DNA from 3 places in the Pseudomonas sp. TE21394 genome. Region 1 is predicted to be linked to each of the others. Evidence: riboswitches for the same ligand, from Rfam matches in the RefSeq annotation. Region 1 holds a riboswitch; each other region holds the start of a gene.
The links. A riboswitch is a leader RNA that binds a small molecule or an ion and turns the genes downstream of it on or off. The one in region 1 is predicted to bind cobalamin.
Positions count from the first base shown of each region.

Region 2: it holds a riboswitch for cobalamin, as region 1 does, so the genes downstream of both, ACVWZT_RS23910 (ABC transporter substrate-binding protein) here and cobW (cobalamin biosynthesis protein CobW) in region 1, are expected to answer to the same signal.
Region 3: it holds a riboswitch for cobalamin, as region 1 does, so the genes downstream of both, ACVWZT_RS22020 (CbtB domain-containing protein) here and cobW (cobalamin biosynthesis protein CobW) in region 1, are expected to answer to the same signal.

Region 1 is NZ_JBSRZR010000001.1:4,905,073-4,909,538, reverse strand. It holds gene ACVWZT_RS22505 (LysR family transcriptional regulator) at 1-289, opposite strand, end outside; gene ACVWZT_RS22500 (multidrug/biocide efflux PACE transporter) at 384-839, shown strand; gene ACVWZT_RS22495 (branched-chain amino acid aminotransferase) at 920-1,939, opposite strand; cobalamin riboswitch at 2,227-2,439, shown strand; gene cobW (cobalamin biosynthesis protein CobW) at 2,540-3,607, shown strand; gene cobN (cobaltochelatase subunit CobN) at 3,611-4,466, shown strand, end outside.
Region 2 is NZ_JBSRZR010000001.1:5,211,366-5,215,831, forward strand. It holds gene ACVWZT_RS23900 (N-acetyltransferase family protein) at 1-368, shown strand, start outside; gene ACVWZT_RS23905 (DUF1624 domain-containing protein) at 492-1,658, shown strand; cobalamin riboswitch at 1,686-1,882, shown strand; gene ACVWZT_RS23910 (ABC transporter substrate-binding protein) at 1,994-3,004, shown strand; gene ACVWZT_RS23915 (FecCD family ABC transporter permease) at 3,004-4,020, shown strand; gene ACVWZT_RS23920 (ABC transporter ATP-binding protein) at 4,017-4,466, shown strand, end outside.
Region 3 is NZ_JBSRZR010000001.1:4,789,896-4,794,361, forward strand. It holds gene ACVWZT_RS22005 (alpha/beta fold hydrolase) at 1-376, opposite strand, end outside; gene ACVWZT_RS22010 (LysE family translocator) at 398-1,027, opposite strand; gene ACVWZT_RS22015 (GNAT family N-acetyltransferase) at 1,151-1,630, shown strand; cobalamin riboswitch at 1,730-1,950, shown strand; gene ACVWZT_RS22020 (CbtB domain-containing protein) at 2,043-2,231, shown strand; gene ACVWZT_RS22025 (CbtA family protein) at 2,241-2,927, shown strand; gene ACVWZT_RS22030 (cobalamin biosynthesis protein) at 2,927-3,313, shown strand; gene cobM (precorrin-4 C(11)-methyltransferase) at 3,346-4,098, shown strand; gene ACVWZT_RS22040 (DUF1272 domain-containing protein) at 4,165-4,416, shown strand.

The DNA.
Region 1 (4,466 bases):
CGGACACCAGCGCCTCGACATTTTCCGACAGCCGTATCGCCAAGGCATCAAGTTGGGCACTGGCATCGAGAATCGCCTCGACATGGCTCAACACTTGTCGGCCCGCCTGGTTCAACGTCGGGTGGCGACCGCTGCGGTTGAACAATGGGCAGCCGATATCGGCCTCGAAATTGGCGATGGCGATGCTGATGGTGGACTGGCTTTTACGCAGCTTGCGTGCGGCCGCAGAGAACGAGCCCAGCGATGCGGCTTCGACAAAGGCGAGCAGAGCTTCGGGTGAGTAGCGCATAGTATTGATAAAACCGATGGTAGCTATGTCGCGAGTATCAGTTTTAGCAAAGAAAATGGGAAGCACGACTCACGCAAACATGATGGGCTTTGCCATGAAAAACGTTTCTCTCATTGAACGCCTGGTTCATGCCGTTGGTTATGAAGTGTTCGCCGTGCTGCTGTGTGCGCCGCTGCTGTCATGGGTCATGGGCAAGTCGCTGGCAACCACGGGGACGCTGGCGGTGATGCTGTCGCTGATCGCGATGCTGTGGAACATGTTCTATAACGCACTGGTCGATCGCCATGTGCGGCTTGAGCGGATCCACTGGACAGGCCGTGCACGGTTTGTGCACGGCCTGGGTTTCGAGGCGGGGCTGGTGGTCTGGTGCCTGCCGCTGGCGGCGTGGATGCTGGACATTTCACTGGTACAGGCGTTCATGGTGGAGCTGGGTTTCTTCGTGATCATCCTGCCCTACACCGTGCTGTACAACTGGGTGTTCGACAGGGCTCGGCACCTGTTCGTGCAGCGCCGTGCTGTACAACTCACCAGCCCGACACGAAACCTGTAGGAGCGCGCAAGTTCCATGAATGCAACAAAAACGGGGCATGCCATTGCTGGCATGCCCCGTTTTCATTCCACCAAGGCGCTTCAGGCGACTTTGACGATCCAGCCAGCCGGTGCTTCGATATCACCGCTCTGGATACCGGTCAGCTCGTTGTACAGCTTCTGGGTGATCGGGCCGACCTTTTCCAGGTCATGGAACACGTGCAGCTTGCCGTTGTACTCGATGCCGCCGATCGGGGTAATCACCGCAGCAGTACCGCAGGCGCCAGCTTCGACGAAACGGTCCAGCTTGTTGATCTCGACATCGCCTTCGATCACGGTCAGGCCCAGGCGCGATTGCGCCAGTTCCATCAGCGACAGGCGGGTGATGCCCGGCAGTACCGAGGCCGATTTCGGGGTGACGAATTCGTTGTTGGCGGTGATGCCGAAGAAGTTGGCCGAACCGACTTCCTCGATCTTGGTGTGGGTCAGCGGGTCGAGGTAGATCGCGTCGGCAAAATTGGCTTTCTTCGCTTCAGCGCCCGGCTGCAGGCTGGCGGCGTAGTTGCCACCGACCTTGGCCGCGCCAGTGCCTTGCGGGGCCGCGCGGTCAAAGCTGGAAATCTGGAAGTTGTGCGGCTTCATGCCGCCCTTGAAGTACGAGCCAACCGGGATGGCGAAGATCGAGAAGATGAACTCCGGGGCGGTGCGCACGCCAATGTTGTCACCGGTGCCGATCACGAACGGGCGCAGGTAGAGGGCGCCTTTGCCATGTGGCGGGACGAACTTCTCGTTGGCCTTGACCACTTGCTTGCACGCCTCGATGAACACATCGGTCGGCACCTGCGGCATCAGCAGGCGGGCGCAGCTGCGTTGCATGCGCGCGGCGTTCTGGTCCGGGCGGAACAGGTTGATCGAACCGTCCTTGCAGCGGTAGGCCTTGAGGCCTTCGAAGCATTGCTGGCCGTAGTGCAGGGCCGTGGAGCCTTCACTGATGTGCAGCACGTTGTCTTCGGTCAGGGTGCCTTTGTCCCACTCGCCATTGCGCCATACGGACAGGTAGCGTTTGTCGGTCTTGATGTAGTCGAAACCCAGCTTGTCCCAGTTAATGCTTTCGTTGCTCATGACACCCTCATTGTCTTGCAAGTGCCCAATCGATCGGGCTGCTGTTATACGCGCACCACGCCACCATAATACATCCGCGGCAGATCGGGAACGGCCAGTCACGAATTGACAGCCTGCGATGCATTGTTTGCGGGTGCTGCAGGCGCAGGTACTGCATCGAGGCTGCAAGGTGATTGTCATATTATTATCGGCGCCTGTGAGATCGAGCGCCGCGCGGGCGGCGCTCGATCTCACAGGCGCCAAAAGAATCGCGGCGAGCCAATGGTTGACCACCCGCCAACCACTGCGTAGCCTTGCCACTTCGAGGTTCTTCGGCCAGGCCGAAGCTAAGACGGGAACGCGGTACGAGCCGCGGCTGCCCCCGCAACTGTAAGCATCGACAACGGATCGACACAGCCACTGCGCCAGCGCGCGGGAAGGCGTCGTCCTGCCAGCCTGCCGCAGCGGCGTGCAACTGGAGTGGTGCAAGCCAGGAGACCTGCCTCGTCACGTTTTCGACTTTCAACCGGGCGGGGTGATCCGGTGGCGAACAAGCCCGGCTGGCCTGGCCTGCGGCTGTCGTCCTGCATGCCCGCGCCAATCTGCCAAGGGCAATGCGACATGAAAACACTGGCCAAGCTTCCCGTCACCATCGTCACCGGCTTCCTCGGCTCGGGCAAGACCACCTTGTTGCGGCACATGCTCGACAATGCCCAGGGCCGCCGCATCGCGGTGATCGTCAACGAGTTCGGCGAGCTGGGCATCGACGGTGAAATCCTCAAGCAATGCAGCATCGGTTGCACCGAGGAGGAAGCCAGCGGACGGGTCTACGAACTGGCCAACGGCTGCTTGTGCTGCACCGTGCAGGAAGAGTTCTTCCCGGTCATGCGCGAGCTGGTGGCACGCCGCGGCGACCTCGACCATATCCTCATCGAAACCAGCGGCCTGGCCCTGCCCAAGCCACTGGTGCAAGCGTTCCAGTGGCCGGAAATCCGCAATGCCTGCACCGTCGATGCGGTGATTACCGTGGTCGACAGCCCAGCGGTGGCCGCCGGCACCTTTGCCGCCTACCCGGAGCAGGTCGATGCCCAGCGCAAGCTCGACCCCAACCTCGACCACGAGTCGCCGCTGCACGAACTGTTCGCCGACCAGTTGGCCAGCGCCGACCTGGTGGTGCTGAACAAGGCCGACCTGATCGACGCTGCGGGCCTGGCCAAGGTCCGCGCCGAAGTGGCCGAAGAACTGCCACCGGCAGTCAAGGTGATCGAAGCCAGCAGCGGCAAGCTGCCACTGGACGTGCTGTTGGGCGTGGGCGCCGAAGCCGAGGCGCACATCGATGGCCGCCGCACCCACCACGATGCGCACCATGATGGCGATGACCATGACGAGCATGACCACGACGCCTTCGATTCGATCTCGATCGACTTGCCAGAGGCCGACGAAAGCCTGCTGCTCGATGCCCTGACCCAATTGGTGTTCGACTTCGGCATCCTGCGCGCCAAAGGCTTCGCCGCCATCCCGGGCAAGCCGATGCGCTTGCTCGTGCAAGGTGTGGGTACCCGTTTCGACAAGCACTTCGACCGCGCCTGGCGTGCCGACGAGCCACGCATCACCCGCCTGGTGCTGATCGGCCAGGACCTCGACGCTGCCCGTCTGGAAGCACGCCTGCGCCAGGCCCTGGGCGCCTGACCCATGCACCTGCTGCGGACCCAGCCCGGCGGCTTCGTGCCGGATGACAGCATTGCCGACCTTGGCCAGACCCCCGCCGAGCTGGTGATCCTCTGCAGCGGCGATTCGCACCTGGCATTGCTCGCTGATACCGCCGAGCTGTTGCCCGAGGATTTTCCCAGCCTGCGCCTGGCCAACCCGATGCAGGTGCAGAACCATGCCTCGGTCGACCTGTACGTCGACCAGGTGCTGCGCCATGCCAAACTCATCCTGGTGTCGCTGCACGGTGGCGTGGGTTACTGGCGCTATGGTGTCGAGCAACTGGTCGAGCTGGCTGCCCGTGGCGTACAGCTGATCCTGGTGCCGGGCGATGATCGCCCGGACCCGGAGCTGACCCGCCTGGGCACCGTCAGCGACGAGCAGGCCGAGCGCCTCTGGCATTACCTGCGCCAGGGCGGCAAGGCCAATGCCATCAACCTGTTCAACTGCCTGGCCAGCCAGTGGCTGGGCCGCGACTATCCGTGGGACGAGCCACAGCCCTTGCCGCGCACTGCGGTGTATCACCCGGCCAAGGGCAGCGCCACGCTGCAGGACTGGTACCCGCAGTGGCATCCCGAACAGCCGGTGGCACCGCTGCTGTTCTACCGCTCGCACCTGCAGGCGGCCAATACCGCGTTCATCGACGTGTTCTGCCAGCGGCTGCAGGCCGCCGAGCTCAACCCCCTGCCGATCGCCGTGGCCAGCCTGAAGGAAAGCGCGTGCCTGGAGCAGGTCGAAGCCTGGCTGGACGAGGTCGACGCCGAGGTGCTGGTCAATACTACCGGCTTTGCCCTGTCCAGCCCCGAACGGCCCAACTTGCGCCCGTTCCGCCGTGACATCC
Region 2 (4,466 bases), 310 kb from region 1:
CCAACGCCGCCGGGCCTGGGGCGCACGTGGGCAATTGCGGCTATATGGTCTGCGAGCGCGCCCGTGGCCGGGGTGTGGCGCGGTTGATGTGTGAACATTCGCAGAAACTGGCACGCCAGGAAGGCTTTCTGGCGTTGCAGTTCAACTCGGTGGTTGCCACCAACGAAGTGGCGGTGGCGCTGTGGCACAAGCTCGGCTTCGAAACCGTTGGCCGTTTGCCCAAGGCCTATCGCCATGCCAGCCTCGGGCTGGTGGACTGCCTGGTGATGTACAAGTGGCTCGCGGATGAACCGGTAGTGGAAAAACCGCCGCTGCTGATCGGGCGCAAGAATATCGAGGCGCGGGTTTCGCGGCGACGCGGGCGCTAAGCGCTTCTTGCCGAACCGGCCTGCCCGCGAACAGGCCGGCACGGGCAAAAACCTCTACCAACCTGGGAGCAATTAGTTATAAGATAACGTTTCATTTGACATCCATTCCTACAGCGACCCGCCATGACAAGCGCCAGTGCCACCCCCACCCTGCTCACCCAGCGCCTGCAGAGCATCGATGCCCTGCGCGGCCTGGTGATCCTGTTCATGCTCCTCGACCACGTGCGCGAGACCTTTTTCCTGCATCGTCAGGTCAGCGATCCGATGGCCATCGACACCACCGAGCCCGCGCTGTTCTTCAGCCGCACCCTGGCCCACCTGTGCGCACCGGTGTTCGTCCTGCTGACTGGCTTGTCGGCCTGGCTGTATGGCGAAAAGCACCAGGGCCGCGGCGATGTCTCGGCATTCCTGTTCAAGCGCGGTCTGTTCCTGGTGGTGCTGGAATTCACCCTGGTCAACTTCGCCTGGACTTTCCAGCTGCCGCCAAGCGTCATCTACCTGCAGGTGATCTGGGCCATCGGCATCAGCATGATCGCCCTGTCGCTGCTGGTGTGGCTGCCACGTGGCGCGCTGATCGGCCTGGGCGCAACCCTCGTCGCGGGGCATAACCTGCTCGACACTGTGCACTTCGATGTCGGATCTGCCCTGCATGTCCCCTGGGCGATCCTGCATGATCGGGGCTGGTTGGAAGTCTCCGACAACCTGCGCCTGCGCACCTCCTACCCGGTACTGCCGTGGATCGGCGTGATCGCCCTGGGCTATGGCCTGGGCCCCTGGTTCGCCCGCAGCAGCGATCTTGCTCAGCGCCAGCAACGCTTGCTGCGGTCCGGCCTGGCCGCGTTGCTTGGCTTTGTCGTGCTGCGCCTGTTCAACGGCTACGGCGAGGCACCGTGGAGCCTTTACCCTACGCTTACGCAAACCCTCATGAGCTTCTTCAACATCACCAAGTACCCGCCCTCGCTACTGTTCCTGGCACTCACCCTGGGTTGCGGCCTGCTGTTGCTGCGCGCTTTCGAACGCGCCGGCCAGGCGCGCTGGATCAATGGCCTGGCGGTATTCGGCGCGGCGCCGATGTTCTTCTACCTGCTGCACCTGTATGTGCTGAAGCTGCTGTACCTGGCCAGCGTGGCGCTGTACGGCCGCAACCAGGGTGACTACTTCGGTTTCGATGGCATCACTGCCGTATGGCTGGGGGCGGTGCTGCTGGCGGTTTCACTGTACCTGCCAGTGCGCTGGTTCGCCCGGCTCAAGGCGCGGCGGCGTGACATCGGCTGGCTGAAGTACTTGTGAAAAGCGTTTCACCTGGCGGCACGATGGTCTACCATGCCGGCCGCCGGTTTCCATCACGGAATCAATAGGGAATCCCAGGCCCAAGCAACGGGCCAAACGGAACTGCCCCCGCAACTGTAGGTGCCGAGCCTGCTCCACCAATGCCACTGGGTCGTTGACCCGGGAAGGCCGGAGCCAGGCCATGACGCATCAGTCAGGAGACCTGCCGGCCTACATTCACCAACCGGCGGGGTGTCCGGGATTGGCCATCAGTGTTGCCCCTGCAGTCAGCAGGGGCCCGGCGATGCCTGTCCGTGCGTTCCTCACCCGAACTGTCCGATAGGAGATCGCCCAGCATGCTGCCCCGTTTCGCCACCCTGCTTGCCAGCCTCGGCCTCACTGGCCTGGCCCAGGCCGCAGCCACCCACTATCCGCTGACGATTGATAACTGCGGCAAGCCGCAGACCTTCGTCCAGGCACCGGAACGCGTCGTCACCATTGGCCAGGCCAGTACCGAAATGCTCTACGCACTGGGGCTGGGCGACCGGCTGACAGGCACCTCGCTGTGGTTCAACAACGTACTGCCCGAGTACCAGGCACAGAACGCCAAGGTGCCGCGCCTGGCCGACAACGAGCCCAGCTTCGAGGCGGTGGTCGGCAAGCGCCCGCAACTGGTGACGGTGCAGTTCGAATGGATGGTCGGGGCCCAGGGCGCGGTAGCCACCCGCGAACAGTTCGACGAATTGAACATCCCCACCTACCTGTTGCCATCGGACTGCGAAGGCAAGGACAACCTGGTCGGTGCCGATGGCACCCGCCTGCAGGCATTCCAGGTCGACAGCATCTACAAGAGCGTCAACCAGCTGGCCGAGATCTTCGATGTCCAGGCGCGCGGCAGTGCCCTCAACGCCGAGCTGAAAGGCCGCCTGGATAGTGCCAGGGCACAGCTGGCCGGCAAGGACCTGTCCACCACCTCGGCGCTGTTCTGGTTCTCCAGCGCCGACCTGGGCATCGCACCCTACGTAGCGGGCCGTCAGGGTGTTGCCGATTTCATGCTGCGCACCCTCGGCGTGCGCAACGTGGTGACGTCCACCGAAGAATGGCCGACCGTAGGCTGGGAAACCCTGGCCAAGGCCAACCCCACCTGGCTGATCATCGCCCGCATGGACCGTCGCCGCTACCCCGCCGACGACTATCAGAAGAAGCTGGCATTCCTGCACAGCGACCCGGTAACCCGCAACATGGAAGCGGTGCGGCAGAACCGCATCATCATCCTCGATGCCGACGCCATGCAGGCTGGCATCCGCCTGTTCAGCGGCCTGCAGACCTTGTCCGCCGCCTTCGCCAGCGGCAACGCAGGCCAGTGATGATGCGTCTGTCATTCTCCGTGGCGATGGCCCTGGCGGCGCTGCTGTTGGCCGTGCTGGCCGGTACCGCCATCGGCGAGAGCAACCTGGCAACCACTGTGGTCGCCCAGGTCCTGGCCAACCAGCTGTGGCAGGCCGGCTACCCGGTCGACCCGATCGATGCCGGGATCGTCTGGAGTTACCGCCTGACCCGTACCCTGGTTGCCGCGGCCTGCGGCGCCGGCCTGGCCACCTGCGGCGTGGTGCTCCAGGCGCTGTTGCGCAACCCGTTGGCCGAGCCCTACCTGCTGGGGTTGTCCGCCGGCGCCTCGACCGGTGCGGTGCTGGTCGGCTTGCTGGGCTTCGGTAGCCTGGCGTTGAGCATGTCCGCCGGCGCCTTCCTCGGCGCCCTGGCGGCGTTCGCCCTGGTGCTGGTGCTGGCGCGCATGGCCGGCAGCGGCAGCGGCAACGCCCAGGTCATCCTTGCCGGCATCGCCGGCTCGCAACTGTTCAATGCCCTCACCGCGCTGCTCATTACCATGTCGGCCACGGCCGAGCAGGCGCGCGGCATCCTGTTCTGGCTGCTGGGCAACCTCAGCGGCGTGCGCTGGCCTTCGGTGTGGCTGGCCATGCCAGTGGCATTGTTCGGGCTGCTGGTGTGTCTGTGGCACCGCCGCACACTGGATGCGTTTACCTTCGGTGCCGACTCGGCAGCATCGCTGGGCATACCGGTACGGCGTACCCAGTTGCTGCTGATCAGTTGCGCAGCCCTGGTCACCGCCGTCATGGTATCGATCGTCGGTGCCATCGGTTTCGTCGGGCTGGTGATTCCCCATGCGCTGCGCTTGCTGCTCGGTCCACGGCACAGCCGACTGCTGCCCGCCAGCGCGCTGGGTGGCGCACTGTTCCTGATCGCCGCCGACATCCTGTCGCGCACCCTGATTCCTGGCCAGGTGATCCCCGTGGGTGTGGTTACCGCACTGATCGGCGCACCGGTGTTCGCATTGATCCTGGTCAGCCGTCGGGGGCGCCCATGACCGCCATGACCACTGTGGACTTTTCGCCCCTGAGTTGCCAGGGCCTGGGCCTGCAGCTTGGCGGCAATGCTGTGTTACACGAGATAGACCTGCACGTCGTCGCGGGCGAAACGCTGGGCATCATCGGCCCCAACGGCTCCGGCAAATCCTCATTGCTGAAGGTGCTTGCCGGGCTGCGCAAGCCAGGCAGCGGCAGCGTGCAGTTACTGGGCGAACCGCTGGCGCAGTTGCCCCGCCGGCGTATTGCGCAGGCCCTGGCGCTGGTCGAACAGCAGGCCGACACCCTTGATGCCATCAGCGTATTCGACGCCGTTGCCCTCGGCCGCACCCCCTGGCTGTCGGCACTGGCGCCGTTCTCGCGGGAAGACCAGGCCATCGTCGAGCAGGCCTTGGCCGACCTCGACGCGCTGCACCTGCGCACGCGCCTGTGGGGCTCACTGTCCGGT
Region 3 (4,466 bases), 120 kb from region 1:
GCACGGCACGGCTGAACAGTTGCGGTTCACTGGCCAGGATCAGGCCCGTGAGCACGCCCCCGAAACTGTGCCCAACGGCAAACCGCGGTACCTCGCCATACTCGCCGCGACCGGCGGCGAAGGCTTCCAGCGCCAGCGCCGCGGTACGGTTCCAGCCGCGAAATGCCCCACCATGGTCGCTGTCGCCATGGCCTTGGACATCGCTCAGCCACAGATCGAAATGTTCACCCAGACGCATCAGCATGGGCTGGTAGGACAAGCAGCAAAAGCCGTTGCCGTGCAGGAAATGCAGCAGCGGCCGGCCACTGGCCGGGGTTCGCCAGCCACGCAGGGTGAAGCCTTCAGCGCATTGGTGTGACCAGGGAAGCAACTGCATCGGCTTGGGGTACTCGCGGGCTCAGGAAAACGCCGATTCTACAAACAGCAGCGGGTACAGTGAAATAACCAGCAGCAAGGCCATCAGGACATTGAACAGCATCAGCCAGCGCGGGTTCTGCAACAGGTTGCGCAGGGCGCTGCCGAACATCACCCATACCCCGACGCTGGGCAGGTTGACCAGGGCGAACAGGGCGGCAATCACGATCACATTGGCTACATAGCCTTGCGCCGGCGTGTAGGTGGTAATGGCTCCGACCGCCATCACCCAGGCCTTGGGGTTGACCCACTGGAACGCCGCAGCCCCCCAGAAGCCCAGCGGTTTGCGGGCGGCGGACGAGGCCGTGCCGACCGGCCCGGAGGTGGCGATCTTCCAGGCCAGATACAGCAGGTAGGCCGCGCCACTGTAGCGCAGTACTGTGTACAGCGCCGGCCAGGCCTTGAACACCTCGCCCAGGCCCAGGCCTACGGCGAGCACCATCACCATGAAACCGACGCTGATGCCCATGGCGTGGGGAATCGAGCGGCGCACACCGAAGTTCACCCCCGAGGCCAGCAGCATGGTGTTGTTAGGCCCCGGTGTGATCGAGGACACGAAGGCGAACAGCACGAAGGCAGTCAGCAGGTCGGCAGAGGCAAGCATGGTGGGCATTCCATTTTCTTCATCAGTGCTGTCACACTAACGGAGTCGCCGTGCTGGCGACTGGTACAGTTTCAATAAAATACATAGATACACATCACTGTACCGCCAACATGTGCCCAAGGAAGCCCCGCCATGACCGTCACCATTCGCCCTGCCGTCGCCGCTGATGCCGAGCAGATCCTGGCCTTCATCACCGAGCTGGCCGAGTACGAACGCGCCCGCCACGAGGTGGTCGCCAGTATTGCCGACATCGAGCACAGCCTGTTCGGTGCGGGCAGCACAGTGCACAGCCTGATCTGCGAGCGTGACGGCCAGGCCATCGGTTTCGCCGTGTATTTCTACAGCTACTCGACCTGGCTCGGGCGCAACGGCATCTACCTCGAAGACCTGTACGTGACCCCGGAACAGCGCGGCGACGGCGCCGGTCGGCAATTGCTGCGGCACATTGCCCGCGAAGCGGTGGCCAACCAGTGCGGACGGCTCGAATGGAGCGTGCTGGACTGGAACGAGCCGGCGATAGGCTTCTACCAGTCGCTTGGGGCCGAAGCGCAGGACGAGTGGGTGCGCTACCGGCTGGATGGCGACAAGCTGGCAGCCTTTGCGCGCGGTTGATCCAGCCCTTCGCACCTGGCCGGGTTGTGCTACACCCGCGCGGCGCAACGCGGGGTCGCAGCGGTGCTGGCGATTGACGCCACGCCCAACCCATGCTCTTCTTACACCTCGCGTTCAGGTGCCCCCTTGGGGTGAAACGGGAAACCGGTGCGTCACAGGCCCTCGCTCAGGGCCGGACAAAGCCGGTGCTGCCCCCGCAACGGTAAGCGAGCGAAGCGTCAATACCACTGAGCCCGCAGGCGGGCATGGGAAGGTGACGCTTTCCAGGAGCCCGGCTCCTCCTCGCAAGCCCGGAGACCGGCCTGGCGTTCATGAACACCCCGCGGTGGGCGGGCGCTGTTGCATTCCCCTGGGTAGTCACGCCCGGGGCTGCCGCGCTTGCCCGTTGCCCCAAAAAGCAGAGGAACGCGTCATGCCCGTCACCAGCGCCAAGCAACACAGCATTACCACCCCGGTCACCCTCAGCCAGCGTGTCGTCATCGCCGTCGGCGCCAGCCTGTTGGGCCTGTGCCTGGTGTATTTCGCTGGTTTCTCACACATCGAGGCCGTGCACAACGCTGCCCACGACACCCGCCACAGCGCCGCCTTCCCCTGCCACTGAGTACGCCTGATGATCATGCGCATTGCCCGCACCGCGGGCTTCAGCGGGCTGCTTGCGGCCTTGTTGCTGACCCTGTTGCAAAGTTTCTGGGTCGCCCCGCTGATTCTCCAAGCGGAAACCTACGAGTCGTCGGCACCAGCGGCTCATCACGAACATGGCAGCGAGGTGCCAGCCCATGAGCACGCCGCCGAAGCCTGGTCACCGGAAGACGGCTGGCAACGGGTACTGTCGACCACCGGTGGCAACCTGGTGGTCGCGGTCGGCTTCGCCCTGATCCTGGCTGCCCTGTACAGCCTGCGCGAACCGCAGCGTATCGGCACCGGGGCACTGTGGGGCCTGGCGGGCTTCGCCGTGTTCTGCCTGGCCCCTACCCTGGGCCTGCCGCCGGAACTGCCAGGCACCGCTGCCGCCGACCTGGGGCAACGCCAGGCCTGGTGGGTCGGCACGGCGAGCGCTACCGCCGCTGGCCTGGCCCTGCTGGTGTTCGCCCGCCACTGGCTGCTGAAAGTGCTGGGCACCGCGCTGCTGGTAATCCCGCATGTGGTTGGCGCGCCACAACCCGAGGTGCATGCAAGCCTCGCCCCTGAAGCGCTGGAAGCCCAGTTCAAGCTGGCCTCCTGGTTGACCAATGCCGCCTTCTGGCTGGCTCTGGGTATGCTCAGCGCCTGGCTGTTCCGCCGCACCCGCCGGGCCTGATGCGGGCTTTTTTCGCCGGCTTCGGCTGCCGCCGGGGTTGCCCGGCGGATGCCTTGGAAGCACTGCTGCGCCAGGCTCTGAACAACCGGGGCCTGGCGCTTGCCGACCTGCATGGCATCGCCAGCGTCAGCCTCAAAGCCGACGAGCCCGGGCTGCAACAGCTGGCCGCACGCCTTGCTGTGCCGCTGGTGCTGTACCATACCCGGCAACTGCAAGCCTACGAAGCGCTGCTCAGCCACCGCTCTGCCGCCGCCCATGCCCACAGCGGCTGCTGGGGCGTCGCAGAAAGCGCAGCATTGGCGCTGGCCAGCGAGCGCCGTGGTACCGCCAGGTTGCTGCTGACCCGCCAGGTACTGGGGCCGGCCACCCTCGCCCTGGCCTGGTGAACGTTCCACCGCAACTTCCTGCAAGGACTATCATGACGGTCTATTTCATCGGCGCCGGGCCCGGCGACCCGGAACTGATCACGATCAAGGGGCAACGGCTGATCCGCCAGTGCCAGGTGATCATCTATGCCGGCTCGCTGGTGCCAGCCGCGGTGCTTGAGGGCCATCAGGCCGATACCGTGATCAACAGCGCCGAACTGCACCTGGAACAGATCATCGCGGCCATGCGCGATGCGCACGAGCAAGGCCGTGACGTCGCCCGGGTACACAGTGGCGACCCCAGCCTGTACGGTGCCATTGGCGAGCAGATCCGCCACCTGCAGGCACTGGGCATCGACTACCAGATCATTCCCGGAGTCACCGCCACAGCGGCCAGCGCCGCCCTGCTCGGCTGCGAACTGACCCTGCCTCAAGTCGCACAAACGGTGATCCTGACCCGCTATGGCGACAGCTCGCCAATGCCGCCTGGCGAGCAACTGGGCGACCTCGCGCGGCATGGCAGCACCCTGGCGATTCACCTGGGAGTCAAGCACCTTCCGCGCATTGTCGATGAGTTGCTGCCGCACTACGGCGCGCAGTGCCCGGTGGCGGTGGTGCATCGCGCCACCTGGCCAGACCAGGACTGGGTGCGCGGCACCCTGGGCAATATCGTCGAGCGCTTGGCAGCCAAGGGCTTTCGGCGCACCGCGCTGATCCTGGTCGGTCATGTTCTGGGCGACACACCGTTTGCCGAGTCGGCCTTGTACCGTGCCGGGCACGCCCATCTTTACCGCCCTGGCGAGTGAGCATTGCCAGGCGCGTCGCAGGCGTAGCAGACTCCGTGTTCCCACCTGCGAACAGGAGTCATGCCAATGCTGGAGCTACGCCCCAACTGCGAATGCTGCGATACCGACCTGCCAGGCGACAGCACCAACGCGCTGATCTGCTCGTTCGAATGTACATTCTGTCGCGCCTGTGCTGAAACCCGTTTCCACGGCCGTTGCCCGAACTGCTCCGGCCAGCTGGTGGGCCGCCCGCCACGGGTCGGCCAGGCCCTGGCCAATAGTCCCGCCTCCACCCAGCGCGTGAACAAGGCACATCCCGCCTGCACCAGCCCGGCCTGAAAAACCGGCATCGCCGCTTTGCCAGGGCGGTGCCTCCCCTCCTTTGTAGG